2 regions of the Pseudomonas pichavaramensis genome follow, and region 1 is predicted to be linked to the other one. Evidence: predicted binding sites of a transcription regulator. Region 1 holds the regulator's gene; the other holds the start of a gene.

What was found. Region 1 encodes FliA, which starts transcription of late flagellar genes. Its sites were predicted from a motif close to CTAAAGTTTNNNNNNNNNNNGCCGNTAA; they were not measured.
Region 2: motA (flagellar motor stator protein MotA) is a predicted target of FliA. The motif match lies at 3,640-3,667, and genes of this name have one in related genera.

Annotation. Positions count from the first base shown of each region.
Region 1 covers NZ_JBJKFJ010000002.1:222,896-230,309, forward strand. Annotated here, with positions in the region: gene ACJRW5_RS04590 (chemotaxis protein CheA) at 1-2,146, opposite strand, end outside; gene ACJRW5_RS04595 (protein phosphatase CheZ) at 2,160-2,948, opposite strand; gene ACJRW5_RS04600 (chemotaxis response regulator CheY) at 2,968-3,342, opposite strand; gene fliA (RNA polymerase sigma factor FliA) at 3,443-4,189, opposite strand; gene fleN (flagellar synthesis regulator FleN) at 4,186-5,016, opposite strand; gene flhF (flagellar biosynthesis GTPase FlhF) at 5,125-6,435, opposite strand; gene flhA (flagellar biosynthesis protein FlhA) at 6,447-7,414, opposite strand, start outside.
Region 2 covers NZ_JBJKFJ010000001.1:336,680-343,962, forward strand. Annotated here, with positions in the region: gene ACJRW5_RS01455 (molecular chaperone) at 1-119, opposite strand, end outside; gene asd (archaetidylserine decarboxylase) at 287-1,147, opposite strand; gene ACJRW5_RS01465 (rhodanese-like domain-containing protein) at 1,214-2,029, opposite strand; gene ACJRW5_RS01470 (HDOD domain-containing protein) at 2,080-3,603, opposite strand; gene motA (flagellar motor stator protein MotA) at 3,721-4,572, shown strand; gene motB (flagellar motor protein MotB) at 4,589-5,587, shown strand; gene rsgA (small ribosomal subunit biogenesis GTPase RsgA) at 5,581-6,612, opposite strand; gene ACJRW5_RS01490 (class I SAM-dependent methyltransferase) at 6,701-7,283, shown strand, end outside.

The DNA.
Region 1 (7,414 bases):
CATCGCCCGTGATCGTGGCGCCAGACATGCCGGGCGTACCCTGCAGCATCTTGCCCAGAGGCTTGATTACCACTTCTTCCTGCCCGACCAATTGATCGACGACAAAGCCGATGCGTTGACTGCCCACGGTCAGAATCACCACGTGGCCCTCGCGCTGCTCTTCCTGGAAGGCCTGCGGCACCAGCCAGCGTTTGAGGTAGAACAGCGGCAAGGCCTTGTCGCGCACGATCACCACTTCCTGACCGTCAACCACGTTGGTACGCGACAGATCGAGGTGGAAGATCTCGTTGACGTTGACCAGCGGGAAGGCGAAGGCCTGATTCTCCAGCATGACCATCAGCGTCGGCATGATCGCCAGGGTCAGTGGCACCTTGATGATGATCTTCGAGCCCTGGCCCTTCTGTGAGAACACGTTGACCGTGCCATTGAGCTGAGTGATCTTGGTTTTGACCACGTCCATGCCCACGCCACGGCCAGACACGTCGGAAATCTCGGTCTTGGTCGAGAAGCCCGGCGCGAAGATCAGGTTGTAGCATTCGAACTCGTTCAGGCGATCCGCCGCGTCCTTGTCCAGCAGACCTTTTTCCACGGCCTTGGCACGCAGCACGTCGGCATCCATGCCCTTGCCGTCGTCGGTGATCGACAGCAGGATGTGATCACCCTCCTGCTCGGCAGAAAGCACCACGCGGCCTGCACGGGCCTTGCCGGCCTTCTCGCGCTCGTCAGGGGTTTCCACGCCATGGTCGACGGCGTTGCGCACCAAGTGCACCAGCGGATCGGCCAGGGCCTCGACCAGGTTCTTGTCGAGGTCAGTTTCTTCCCCGACCAGCTCGAGGTTGATTTCCTTCTTCAGGTTACGCGCCAGATCGCGCACCAGGCGTGGGAAGCGGCCGAAAACCTTCTTGATCGGCTGCATGCGGGTCTTCATCACCGAAGTCTGCAGATCCGCCGTGACCACGTCGAGGTTCGAGACCGCCTTGGACATCGCCTCATCGCCGCTATTGAGGCCCAGGCGCACCAGACGGTTACGCACCAGCACCAGCTCGCCGACCATGTTCATGATCTCGTCGAGGCGTGCGGTATCGACCCGTACGGTGGTCTCCGCTTCGCTCGCCGCCGGTGCCTTGTCAGCAGCAGGTGCCGGCGCGGCAGCGGCCCGGCCCGCAACGGGCTCAGCTTTGGCGGGAGCCGCAGGTGCTGAGGCTTTGGCTGCAGCAGCGGGGGCGGCTGGTTTTACTGCCGGAGCAGGCGCAGCAGACGGTGCCGGCTCGCTCGGCGGTACGAACTTGCCCTTGCCATGCAACTGGTCGAGCAGCGATTCGAACTCATCGTCGGTGATATCGTCACTGGCAGGTGCTGCAGCGGGTGCGGCGACTGCTGCCGGTGCCTCTGCGGCGCCGGAAAATTGGCCCTTGCCGTGCAACTGATCGAGCAGCGCTTCGAACTCGTCATCGGTGATGTCGTCACTGGCAGGTGCTGCAGCGGGCGCAGCAACACTCGCCGGGCTCGCCGACACCTCGACCGTGCCGCTGAATTGACCTTTGCCATGCAGCTGATCGAGCAGGGACTCGAACTCGTCATCGGTGATGTCGTCACTGGAGGTCGCCACTTCTGCGGCCGGCGCATCACCCAGTGCGTCGAGCAATTGCTCGAATTCATCATCAGTGATGTCACCCGAGAGCGTTGGCGCGACCACGGGCTCTGGCTCAGGCTCGGCCTGCTGCGCAGGCGCAGCAGCCGGAGCGGCCTCTGCCCCAGCAGGCTCAGCCAGGCGCGCCAGTGCGGCCAGCAACTCAGGGGAAGCAGGCGTAGGTTCGCGGCGCTCACGCACCTCACCGAACATGCCATTGACTGCATCAAGAGCCTCGAGCACCACATCCATCAGTTCCGAGTCGACGCGACGCTCACCCTTGCGCAGGATGTCGAACACGTTTTCGGCGATATGGCAGCACTCCACCAGCTCATTGAGCTGGAGGAAGCCCGCTCCGCCCTTGACGGTATGGAAACCGCGAAAGATGGCGTTGAGCAGGTTCATGTCGTCCGGTCGGCTTTCCAGCTCGACTAATTGTTCGGACAACTGTTCGAGAATCTCGCCGGCCTCTACCAGGAAGTCCTGGAGGATCTCTTCATCGGCGCCGAAGCTCATATGTGTGTGCTCCTTAGAACCCTAGACTGGACAGCAGGTCGTCGACATCGTCCTGACTGGAGGCAACGTCATCACGCTTATCGGCATGAATCTGCGGACCTTCACCCCGCGATGGCTCTTTTGATTTTTCCTGTTCGGCACGCAGCACTTCATGGTCATGCTGAATACCGGCAAAACGATCGACCTGACTGGCCATGAGCATCAGTTTCACCAGATTGCTCTCGACCTCGGTCACCAACTGGGTGACACGCTTGATCACCTGCCCGGTAAGGTCCTGGTAGTCCTGCGCCAGCAGAATATCGTTGAGGTGATTGGACAACTTGGCGCCGTCACGCTCGCTGCGAGCCAGAAACAGCTCGACACGCTTGGCCAGTTCGCGAAACCCGTCAGCCCCAATCTCGCGACGCATGAAGCGACCCCATTCCGCCCCCAGGCTTTGCGCCTCATCGCTCAGGTCATTGACCAACGGAGCGCTCTGCTCCACCAGATCCATGGTGCGGTTGGCAGCCCTTTCGGTCTGGGTAACGACGTAGTTCAAGCGTTCGGTCGCATCGGCAATCTGCGAAAGCTCCTGCGCATGCGGCATGCGCGGATCGATCTGGAAATTGACAATGGCGTTGTGCAGTTCACGGGTCAGCTTGCCAACCTCGTGATAGAGCCCGTGGTCACGGACCTTGTTGAGCTCGTTGATCAGTTGCACCGCGGCGCCGAAATTGCCTTGTTCGAGGCTATCGACCAAATCGCGGGCGTTGTTCTTCAGGGTCGACTCGAGGTCACCCATCGTGGAGTCATCATGTTCCATAGCACCCTCGCGGCCGACATCAGCCGTTGACCCGCTCGAAGATCTTCTCGATCTTTTCCTTCAGCACCTGGGCGGTGAAGGGTTTGACCACGTAGCCATTCACGCCGGCCTGGGCCGCCTCGATGATCTGATCGCGCTTGGCTTCAGCAGTCACCATCAGCACTGGCAGATGCTTGAGGCGCTCGTCAGCGCGCACGGCACGCAGCAGGTCGATGCCGGTCATACCGGGCATGTTCCAGTCGGTCACCAGAAAGTCGAAGCTGCCACTTTGCAACATCGGCAGCGCCGAAGTGCCGTCATCGGCTTCTGCGGTGTTGGTGAAACCCAAATCCCGCAAGAGGTTCTTGATGATCCGTCGCATCGTCGAAAAATCATCAACGATGAGGATTTTCATGTTCTTGTCCAAGTCGACCTCCGTACAGTCCCAAACGTATTGCGCTCGCAACTACGTCCTTTAATCGTGAAACCGCTTGCGCCTGCGAGTAAGCCGCCCTTCAGCCGGCGCGCCATTCGCTCAGTCGTGAGCGCAGGCGTGCCGCGCACTGACTGTGCAATTGACTCACGCGCGACTCGCTAACCCCCAGCACTTCACCGATTTCTTTCAAGTTCAGTTCTTCATCGTAATACAGCGCCAGCACAAGACGTTCACGCTCCGGTAAGCCGGCGATGGCATCGGCCAAAGCCGCCTGGAAGCGTTCGTCTTCGAGGTCCCGCGAAGGTTCGAGATGGGTGTGCCCGGCGTCTTCATGCAACCCTCCGTGCTCGCCGTCCTGCAGAAGGTCGTCGAAGCTGAACAGGCGGCTGCCCAAAGTGTCGCCAAGAATGCCGTAGTAATCCTCCAGACTCAATTGGAGTTCGGCCGCAACCTCGTGATCTTTAGCGTCACGCCCGGTACGGGCCTCCACGACACGAATCGCATCGCTGACCATGCGACTGTTGCGGTGCACCGAACGCGGCGCCCAGTCGCCCTTGCGCACCTCATCGAGCATGGCCCCGCGGATACGAATTCCGGCGAAGGTTTCGAAGCTGGCTCCTTTGCTGGAGTCGTATTTACGTGAAGCTTCGAGCAAACCGATCATGCCCGCCTGGATCAGATCATCGACCTGCACGCTGGCCGGCAAACGTGCCAGCAGGTGGTAGGCGATACGCTTGACCAAGGGGGCATAACGCTCGATCAACTGGTGCTGGGAATCCTGCGCCTGCGCCTTGTTGTACATACGAAGTCCAGAAGCTGCTGTCATACGGCGCTGTCAGCCGTCGGTTGCTGCACCAGACGCTCGACAAAAAACTCCAGATGGCCACGGGGGTTGGCCGGCAGCGGCCAGGTGTCAACCTTCTGGGCAATCGCCTTGAACGCCAGAGCGCACTTGGATCGTGGGAACGCTTCATAAACGGCACGCTGCTTCTGTACGGCCTTGCGCACGCACTCGTCGTAGGGCACGGCACCGACATACTGCAGGGCGACGTCAAGAAAACGATCCGTCACCTTGGTCAGCTTAGCAAAGAGATTGCGACCTTCCTGCGGGCTGTGGGCCATATTGGCCAGCACACGGAAACGGCTGATGCCATGGTCGCGATTGAGCAGTTTGATCAGCGCATAGGCGTCGGTGATGGAGGTCGGTTCATCGCACACCACCACGAGAACTTCCTGCGCAGCACGAACGAAGCTGACCACCGCATCACCGATACCGGCTGCGGTATCGATCACCAGCACGTCAAGATTCTCGCTGATATCGCTGAATGCCTGGATCAGCCCGGCGTGCTGCATCGGCGTGAGGCTGACCATGCTCTGCGTGCCAGACGCTGCCGGCACGATGCGAATACCACCCGGGCCCTGCAGCAATACGTCGCGCAGGTCACATTCGCCAGCAATCACATCGGCCAGCGTACGCTTGGGCGTAAGGCCCAACAGTACATCGACGTTAGCCAGGCCTAGGTCGGCGTCCATCAGCATGACTCGGCGGCCGAGGTCAGCCAGGGCCATGGACAGATTCACCGACACATTGGTCTTGCCGACGCCACCCTTGCCGCCGGTCACCGCGATCACCTGTACGGGATGCATACCCATGTTCTTTCTACACCTTGTCTAACTTCGACTTGGCCATCCCAGATCGATTACCTGTGGAGGCCGTTCACTTCTGCGTCATGACGCGGGAGGGTGCAACAATACCGTCCGTTATCCGGCGCGCTGCGCCGGCTGCTGATAGAGCCCGGCGAACAGCTGCGCCATGGCATCTTCACTCGGCTGCTCCGCAGACTGCAGTCCTACTGCACGACTGACCAGTTGGTGACTACGCGGCACCTGCAGGTCATCCGGAATTCGCGGTCCATCAGTGACATAGGCTACCGGCAGTTGCTGGCCTATAGCCAGACCCAATACCTCACCCAGGCTGGCAGCCTCGTCAAGCTTTGTCAGTATGCAGCCTGCAAGGCCGCAACGCTTGTAACTATGGTAGGCCGCCTTGAGCACTTGGCTCTGACTCGTTGCCGCCAATACCAGATAATTCTTTGCCTTGATCCGCGCCGAAGCCAGACTTTCCAGCTGCAAACGCAAAGCCGGATCGTTGCCCGGCAGGCCGGCGGTGTCGACCAGCACCACGCGCTTCTTGGCCAGGGGGGTCAGAGCCTGTAACAGGGACTGCCCTGGATCGACCTGAGTCACCGATACGCCAAGGATACGCCCAAGCGTCTTGAGTTGCTCTTGCGCGCCAATACGATAGCTATCCATACTGACCAGAGCGACCTGTTGCGCGCCGTACTTAAGTACGTAGCGCGCAGCCAGCTTGGCCAGCGTGGTGGTTTTGCCCATACCGGCGGGGCCGACCAGAGCGATTACCCCGCCCTCTTCCAGCGGCTCTACCTTGGGCGTTCTGATGGCGTGAGCCAGATGCGCCAGGATCATCCGCCAGGCCTGACGCGGCTCGGCGATCCCAGACACCTTGTTCAGCAGCGCTTGCGACAGCTCGGCCGACAGGCCCATGCGCTGCAGGCGACGCCAGAGGTTGGCCTGCTGCGGACGACGATTCTGCATCTGCCCCCAAGCAATCGAGCCCAGCTGAACCTCGATCAGCTCACGCAGGCCGTGCAGTTCGAAGCGCATGGCATCCAGCGCGCGCGGGTCAACCGCTGGCGCCGCAGCCGCGACGGCCTCGACAGGACGCTGAGGTTTGACCGGAGTAGCCGGCAGTTCGGGGGCCAGCAGCGACTCGTTGGCGAACAACTGGCGATCCTTGCCAGCGTCCTGCTCGGCACGGGTGGTCAGCTCGGCCTGGGCACTGGCGATGCGTGCCTGGGTCTTGCGCAGCTCGGCTTCCAGCGCCGGGTTCGGCCGTACCGGTGCCGGCGCCTGGTAATCCAGCGCAGCCGTCAGCTCGACGCCACCAGCGACTCGGCGATTGCCGATGATCGAGGCATCGGCGCCCAATTCGTCACGCACCAGTTTCATGGCGGTCCGCATATCGGCGGCGAAGAAGCGTTTGACCTGCATGACCCTTTACCTCAGTTCTGGCCGACCGTAGCGACTATGGTGACCTGCTTGTTGTCCGGAATTTCCTGGTACGCCAGCACATGCATGCTGGGTACCGCCAGCCGCGCGAAGCGCGACAGCATCGCCCGGATCGGACCGGCTACCAGCAGAATCACCGGTTTGCCGAGCATTTCCTGGCGCTGCGCCGCTTCCACCAGGGAACGCTGCAGCTTTTCAGCCATGCCAGGCTCAAGGAGGATGCCATCCTCACTGCCCTGACCGGCCTTCTGCAGACTGTTGAGCAATATCTGTTCCAACCTTGGCTCCAGAGTGATCACAGGCAGCTCCGGCTCTAGTCCCACAATGCTTTGCACGATTGCACGTGCCAGCGAAACGCGGACAGCGGCAACCATAGCGGCGGGATCTTGACTCTTGGGCGCGACGTTGGCGATCGCCTCGGCGATGGTGCGGATGTCGCGCACCGGTACCTGCTCCTGCAGCAGCGCCTGCAACACCTTGAGCAGGGTCGACAGCGACACCAGCCCCGGCACCAGCTCTTCGGCCAGCTTCGGCGAGCTCTTGGCCAACAGCTGCATCAGTTGCTGCACCTCCTCGTGGCCGAGCAGCTCGTGGGCATGCTTGTGCAGGATCTGATTGAGATGAGTGGCAACCACGGTACTGGCATCGACCACGGTGTAACCCAGCGACTGCGCCTGATCGCGCTGCGTCGGGTCGATCCACACCGCTTCCAGACCAAACGCCGGATCCTTGGCGGCAATGCCGTTGAGCGGGCCGAACACCTGGCCGGGGTTGATCGCCAACTCACGGTCGGGATAGACCTCGGCCTCAGCCACGCTGACGCCCATCAGTGTCAGGCGATAAGCGTTGGGCGCCAGGTCGAGGTTGTCGCGAATATGCACGGAGGGCATGAGAAAGCCCATTTCCTGCGACAGCTTCTTGCGCACGCCCTTGATGCGCGCCAGCAGCTGACCACCCTGGT
Region 2 (7,283 bases), on a different contig from region 1:
TTGGGCAGGGCGGCAATCCAGCGCTTGAGGTCGCGGGGGGTGCCGTCGCAGAAGCTGAGGCTTTGCTTGCTCGGTGTTGGGACGCGTAACAGCTGAAGGTGGGGACTCTGTCTATCCATCGAACTCGGATACTCCGGCCACACGATGACACGCGGCTCTAGTAATAGTCTTTCGAACTCTAGCAGCATCTGGCTGCGCTGGCAGCCCGTCCTCAGGTTCGGGTAGCCAGCGCAGCCTACGGATTTATGACCAAGTGGTCGATATGCAGGTTCAGTTTGTCAGCACTTCAGTGCTGAGCATTTCCCAGCAACTGCCCCATACGTACCGTGCTGCCGGCACCCAGCTCTTCGGCCCATTTCACCTGCTCCGGTCCGAACAGCACGATAGCGGTGGAACCCAGTTTGAAACGGCCCATTTCGGCGCCCTTGGCCAGTTCGATCGGTGCGCGTGCTGCTGCATCGTAGCGAGTGCTTTTCAGCTCGCGCTTGGGTGGGGTGATCAGGCCGGCCCAGACGGTCTCGACGCTGGCGACGATCATGGCGCCGACCAAGACTACGGCCATGGGCCCGCGCTCGGTGTCGAACAGGCAAACCACCCGCTCGTTGCGGGCAAACAGCTCAGGTACGTTCTCTGCCGTGGTCTGGTTGACCGAGAACAGGCGTCCAGGGACATAGACCATTTCCTTCAGTGTGCCGCCCAGCGGCATATGGACGCGGTGGTAGTCCTTCGGCGACAGGTACACAGTGGCGAACTGACCGCCCATGAAGGGCGCGGCACGTTCGCTGTCGCCGCCCAGCAGTTCTACTGCGCTGAAGCTGTGGCCCTTGGCCTGGAAGATGCGACCGTGTTCGATGGTGCCGAGTTGACTGATCGCCCCATCGGCCGGGCTGAGGATGGCGCCCGGTGTTTCATCCAGCGGACGTGCGCCTTCTTTCAGTGCGCGAGTGAAAAACGCATTGAAGTGCTCGAACGCGCGCAGGTCTTCTACCTGTGCTTCGCTCATGTTGACCTGATACTGCTTGGCGAACCAGGCAATCAGAGGGTTCTTCAGCCAGCTGATGCGGCACTCGGCGACATAACCGATCAGGCGCGACAGCAAGTGGTGGGGCAGCAGGTACTGGCTGAGAATGAAGAGGCGTTGTTTCATCGTGTTTCCTTGGCAGCGGAGCCAGCCGGCATGGTCAGGCCCGCTGGCAATAAGTGGGTTTCGGGCTCAGCGTTCTATGGGCGTGTCGGACAGATTGCCCCACTCTGACCAGGAGCCGGCATAAGCCTTGATCCGGGGATAGCCCAAGGCTTTGGCCACAACGTAGGAAAAGCCGGAGCGGCGGTGGGTCTGGCAGTGGGTGATCACTTCCTTGTCCGGGGTGATGCCCAGCTCCTGCAGAACCGTGGCGATATCCGTGCGAATGCGCATGCCGCGTTGCGGATCCATGCCGGCAGTCCATTCGAAGTGCGTGGCGCCGGGAATGTGCCCGCCGCGTGCTGAACTCAGTTTCTCGCCACGGTACTCATCCGCACCGCGCACGTCCCAGATCGCCAGGTCGTCAGCGCCCAGGCGCGATTGCAGGTATTCGCGAGAGGCGGTGGGGGCGTCGCTCAGCGTCAGTGATACCTGAGTGCGGACGGTTTCAGGTGTTTCCTGGTCCAGAGGCAGCCCGTCATCGACCCAGGCTTGCAGCCCGCCGTTGAGAAAGTGATAGCGCTGGTGGCCGATCACGTCGAGCAACCAGATGAAGCGCCCGGCCCAGGGGCCGCCTTCGTCGTCGTAGACCACGTAGATGGCATCCGGACGATGGCCGATATCGGCGAACAGCGCTTCGAGTTGCGCCCGCTCGGGCAGCAGACCAGGTGCAGGTGGCTGGCCCAGTTGCGTGCGCTTGGCATCGACCCAGCGTGCACGCGGGATATGGCCTGTGGCATAACGCGCCGCGCTGCTGAGATCGAGCAGGATCAGTTCGGGAGCATCCAGGCGCTCGGCCAGTTCGGCGGGTTCGAGCACCAGCGGCAGGTTGTCGAAGGCGGACATCGCGGCCTCCTCATATGAAAAGAGGTCGATTGTAGCGGAAACCACGTGTTTCAGCGCCCGCGGCGGGCAAAGCTGCTCAGCGCACGCTCGATGCACTGTATGGTCTTGGCGAAAGCCTGCAGGCATACGTCATTGAGCGGCTGGCCGCCCTGGTCGGCGACCACCAGCATGACCACGCGGCCGTTGCTGGCCAGCGAGCGCAGCAGCAGGTGCTCGCTGGGGAACAGGGCCTTGAGATGGCCCGGCAGCAGCGCGGAGAATTTGGCGACGTTACTCGGCGTCAGGCGCAGTTGGCCAGGTTCGCTTAGCAGGCGCCGCAGTACCTGGCTTTGTGCCGGGTCGAGGCTGAGTGATGCCGCGCTGGGGTCGAGTCCCGCCTGTTGCTGGGTTTGCAGGCGGCTGTGCTGGCGGTCGGCAAGTAGCAGCAACACGCGCTTCAGGCCGCAGGCCTGCAGGGCGTCCCGGGCGCAGGCAGTCAGCTGCGGCACATTGGTGAAACTGCTGGGCTCGGCGAGCAGGCGCGCGCATAGCTGGCGCCAGGCGGCAAGGTCATCACGTTTTGGTGGTGGGGTCACGTTAACCGCCGGCTTCAGGCGGTGGGCGTCCCAGGGCCATATCAGCGCCTGCGCCGGATGCCACAGAGCGTTGTCATGAATCAATCGGGCGCTGCTAACGGCATGCTGATGGACTTCCTGCTGCAGCTCGCTCAGGGGAACCTGCAGGTAGAGCCCGGTCAACAGTTGCCAGCGCAAGGTGTGCGGAGTGTCCCAGGCGTGATGGGCGGAGACCGCCAGACCGTTGGCGAGCAATACGCAGTTGCTGGGCTGGGTCAGCCAGTGGCGCAGCGGGATGTCCGCGTCGAGCAGTTGCTGCTGATGCAGTGGATGTTCATTGTCGCGAGCGATGTGCAGTGCCTTGACCAGTTGGCGACGGTCACGCTCGAGCAGGCGGTAGCCGCGCACTATCCACTCAGGCAGACGCCAGCGCTCGGCCAGTTTCACGCACAGCTGGATAAGGGAACCCCCCAGCAGCTCCTTTTCGACCATTTGCGGGCGTTCGCCCTTGAGCAGTACCCGCTGCTCCCAAGCCTCGAACAGGTGTGGATGGGCGCATAGCAGCGGCCACAGCGGAGCGAGAAACAGTAGGCTGCAGCCGTGCAGCTCATTCCACAGGCGGGCCAGGCGCGCGCCGAACAGGCCACGAGCTTGTTGGCTCGCATGCTGGCTGATCAGCAGGATCTGGCGAAATGCCAGGGGGATTTCGCTTTCCGGTAAGGCGGGGGCCTGGTTGAGCAAGGCTTCGCAACGTGTCAGTCCGAGCCGTGATAGGGCGGTTTCGACGCTCTCCGCCGGCTCGCTCAGGCTGTTGCCCGACTGGTTGGCCTCGCGCAGAACCTGCAGCGCGAACGAGGGGCTCGACTCTATGGCTTCGGCAATTTCACGCCAGGTACGGCGGCTGTCGCCCAGCACGCGACGCAAGCGCAGATGTTGCTGCTGCTCGATGGGTAACGGCAATCTGGCCAGGTGTTGCGACCAGGCGTCCAGAGTGCGTGGCAGAGGCTTTGGCGTCGACATGTGGGTTGAGCCGAGCTGGCTTTTGACCTTAACTGGCTATAGTCTGGCGCATAAGTTCCGATAATTAGAAGGGTTGTTTTAAACAACCCATCCTCTTGGCTCTACAAGCGTTCCTTTATGGCAAAAATCATAGGCATCATCGTCGTTTTTGGCTGCGTGTTCGGTGGGTTCGTGCTTTCGGGCGGACAACTGATGGCATTGGTCCACCCGTTCGAGGTCATGATTATCGGTGGTGCGGCGCTGGGGGCGTTTCTGCAGGCCAACCCCGGCAGCATGTTCATGACGGTGTTCAAGAAGTCGCTGAGCATGTTCGGCTCGCGCTTCACTCACACCTACTACCTGGAAGTGCTCAAGCTGCTCTACGAGATTCTCAACAAGAGCCGGCGTGAGGGCATGATGGCGATCGAGGCGGATGTCGAAGATCCGAATGCCAGCCCGATCTTCAGTAAATATCCTGCGGTGCTGAAAGATGCTCGCATGACCGCTTTCATCTGTGATTACCTGCGTATCATGTCGTCCGGCAACATGGCGCCTCATGAGCTCGAAGGTTTGTTCGACATGGAGCTTGCGAGCCTCAAGGAGGAGGTGGAGCACCCGGCGCATGCCGTCGCCAAGGTCGCTGACGGCATGCCGGCCATGGGGATCGTCGCTGCGGTGCTGGGTATCGTGATCACCATGTCGATTCTCGCCGAGGCGGATAACGCACAGATCGGTGAGAAAGTCGGTACTGCGCTGGTCGGTACGTTCCTCGGCATCCTGGCCTCCTACGGTTTCTTCGGCCCGTTGTCCGGTGCGCTCGAGCATGACGCCAAGGAAGAGCTGAACCTCTACGAAGCGATCAAGGCGACGCTGGTCGCATCGGCTTCGGGTATGCCGCCGACCCTGGCTGTCGAGTTCGGCCGCAAGGTGCTGTTCCCTGCGCACCGGCCGAGCTTCAGTGAGCTCGAACAGGCCATGCGCGGTAACTGAACCGGATAGCTGACGCATGGAAAACAACCAACCCATCATCGTCAAACGGGTCAAGAAGACCGCTGGCGGCCACCATGGTGGCGCGTGGAAGATCGCCTTCGCCGACTTCGCCACTGCCATGATGGCCTTCTTCCTGGTGATGTGGCTGATGTCGTCGGCCACTCCTGAGCAGAAAAAAGCCATTTCCGGCTACTTTCAGGACCCTGTCGGTTTCACCGAAAGCGCCAGTCCCTACGCCATCGACCTGGGCGGTACGCCGACGCCGGCGCCAGAGCGCACACTCAATCCCGATATCTCCGAAACGCCGGAGAGCCAGCCGGACGAGACGGGTGTCAGCGCGGACCAGATCGAGACCCTGGCCGACAAGATGGAGCAGGAGCGTCTGGAGCTATTGCTGCAGGAACTGCAGAACAAGGTCGAGGAGAATCCCGATCTACAGCGCTTCAAGGATCAGATCCTGTTCGAAATCACCCAGGATGGTTTGCGCATTCAGATCATGGATGCCGAGAATCGGCCGATGTTTGCCCTTGGCAGTGCCGAACTGCAGCCTTACTTCGAAGACATCCTGCTGACCATGGCCGATACCATTCGCGCCGTACCCAACAAGATCAGTGTCAGCGGCCATACCGATGCCAAGCCTTTCGTGGGGCGTGGTGACTTCGGTAACTGGGAGCTGTCCGCCAACCGCGCCAACGCCGCCCGGCGAGCGCTGGTTGCCGGTGGCTACCCGGACGAGCAGGTGGCCCGGGTGGTTGGCTATGCCTCGTCAGCACTGTTCGATCGCGAGGACCCGTTGAACCCGGTCAACCGGCGCATCGATATCGTCGTCCTGACCAAGCGTGCCCAGCGCAACATCGAGGGAGAGCAGGGCGCGGAGCCCGAACCGCAGGACCAGGCCCCTGCGGGTGCCACGCAGGGGCAACCTGCCGAGGCCCTTCCGGCTGATCAGTTGCGAGAGCGATTGAATATCTTCGACAGCGGCAGCGGTCCGCTCGACCAGCTCAACGGTCAATAGTCGTCTTCGGGCAGGCTGGCGAGGATATGTCGATAGCTGGCCATGCGCTGTGGCTGGATGCGACCCTCGTCAAGTGCCTGGAGTAGTGCACAGCCCGGCTCGCGGTCGTGCTTGCAATCACGAAAACGGCAGCGCCCGAGCAGTTCGTGAAACTCGATGAAGCCCGCCTCCACATCATCCCGGCTGACATGGCCCAGGCCGAATTCACGAATGCCGGGGGAATCGATCAGCTGACCGCCTCCGGGGAAATGGAATAGCCGCGCCGTAGTGGTGGTGTGGGTGCCCTTGCCAGTCAGCTCCGATAGCGCGCCCACGCGGGTGTCGATGCCTGGCAGCAGGCTGTTGACCAGTGATGACTTGCCCACCCCGGACTGGCCGACGAAGACGCTGACGTGGCCATCCAGGCGCTTGTTCAATTGCTCCATACCGTCGCCCTGGTGAGCCGAGACCTCCAGCAGTGGATACTCCAGCTGGCGGTAGACCTTGAGCAGTGCATCCAGCGCCACCTGGTTCTGCGCATCGATCAGGTCTGCTTTGTTCAGCAGCAGGAGCGGCCGTATTCCGGCGTGCTCGGCGGCCACCAGGTAGCGGTCGATCAGATTGGCATGGGGTTCGGGTAACGGGGCGAAGACGATGACGATCTGATCGACGTTGGCTGCCACGGGCTTGAGCTGGCCGCGCATGTCCGGGCGACACAGTTCGCTGTCTCGTGGCAGTTGCGCGACGATCACGCCGTCGCCCTGGTTGCCCGGGCGCCAGACTACCTGGTCGCCGGTGACCAGTGCTGGCAGATTGGCGCGCAGGTGGCAGCGAAACACCTGGCCAGCCAGTTCGCCCTGCAAACCTTCGACCTCCACCTGAACGCCGAAGTGGGCGATCACCAGGCCGGTCTGCTCCGGGCCCAGGTCGCCACCTTCCAGTGCTTCCATCGCTCGCGATTCACGCTTGGCGGCACGGGCGGCGCGTTCGCCCTGAATCTTTTCGATACGCCAGCTCTGGCGGCGGTTGAGTTGGCGTTTGGCCATGGAGCATCCGGGGTGGTGGAGTGTTGATCGCGGCGAGTTTAGCATGAGCGCTCGGCGGTCATTCGGCTGCCTGAAGTGGGAGCAGGGAATGACGACAGGCGGGAAAAGAAGGGCGCTGCAACTGCCTGTGTTGCGTGCGTTGCTCGCGCAGGGGCTGGCCGTGTCATTGGTGGTGGTGACGGTGTATCTGCTGGCACTGGTGCCCTGGCGCCTGTCGCTGTTTTCTGTGGCCTTGCTGCAAGGTGTGTTGGCCGCTGCAATAGGCTGGCGCCTGGGCTTGTCGCGCTGGTGGTGGTGGATCAACCTGGCGTTTCTTCCCTCGCTGCTGCTGGTGCAGCGTGCAGAGCTGCCCGCCTGGCTGTTTCTGTTGGGGTTCGTGCTCTTGCTGCTGGTCAACTGGAACAGTTTGCGTGAGCAGGTGCCGCTCTATTTGACGGGGCGCAAGGCGCAGCAGCAGCTGCAGCGCCTGCTGAGTGAGCGTGAGCTCCCTGTGCATTTCGTCGATCTTGGCTGTGGGACGGCGGGCACATTGTTGCAACTGGCGAGAGCTTGCCCGCGCGGGCAGTTCGTCGGTGTCGAGACGGCGCCGCTGCTCTTCGTCTTTGCCTGGCTGCGCTGCCTGCTGCAAGAGAACTGCAGCGTTCGTTACCGGAGTATCTGGCAGGTCGATC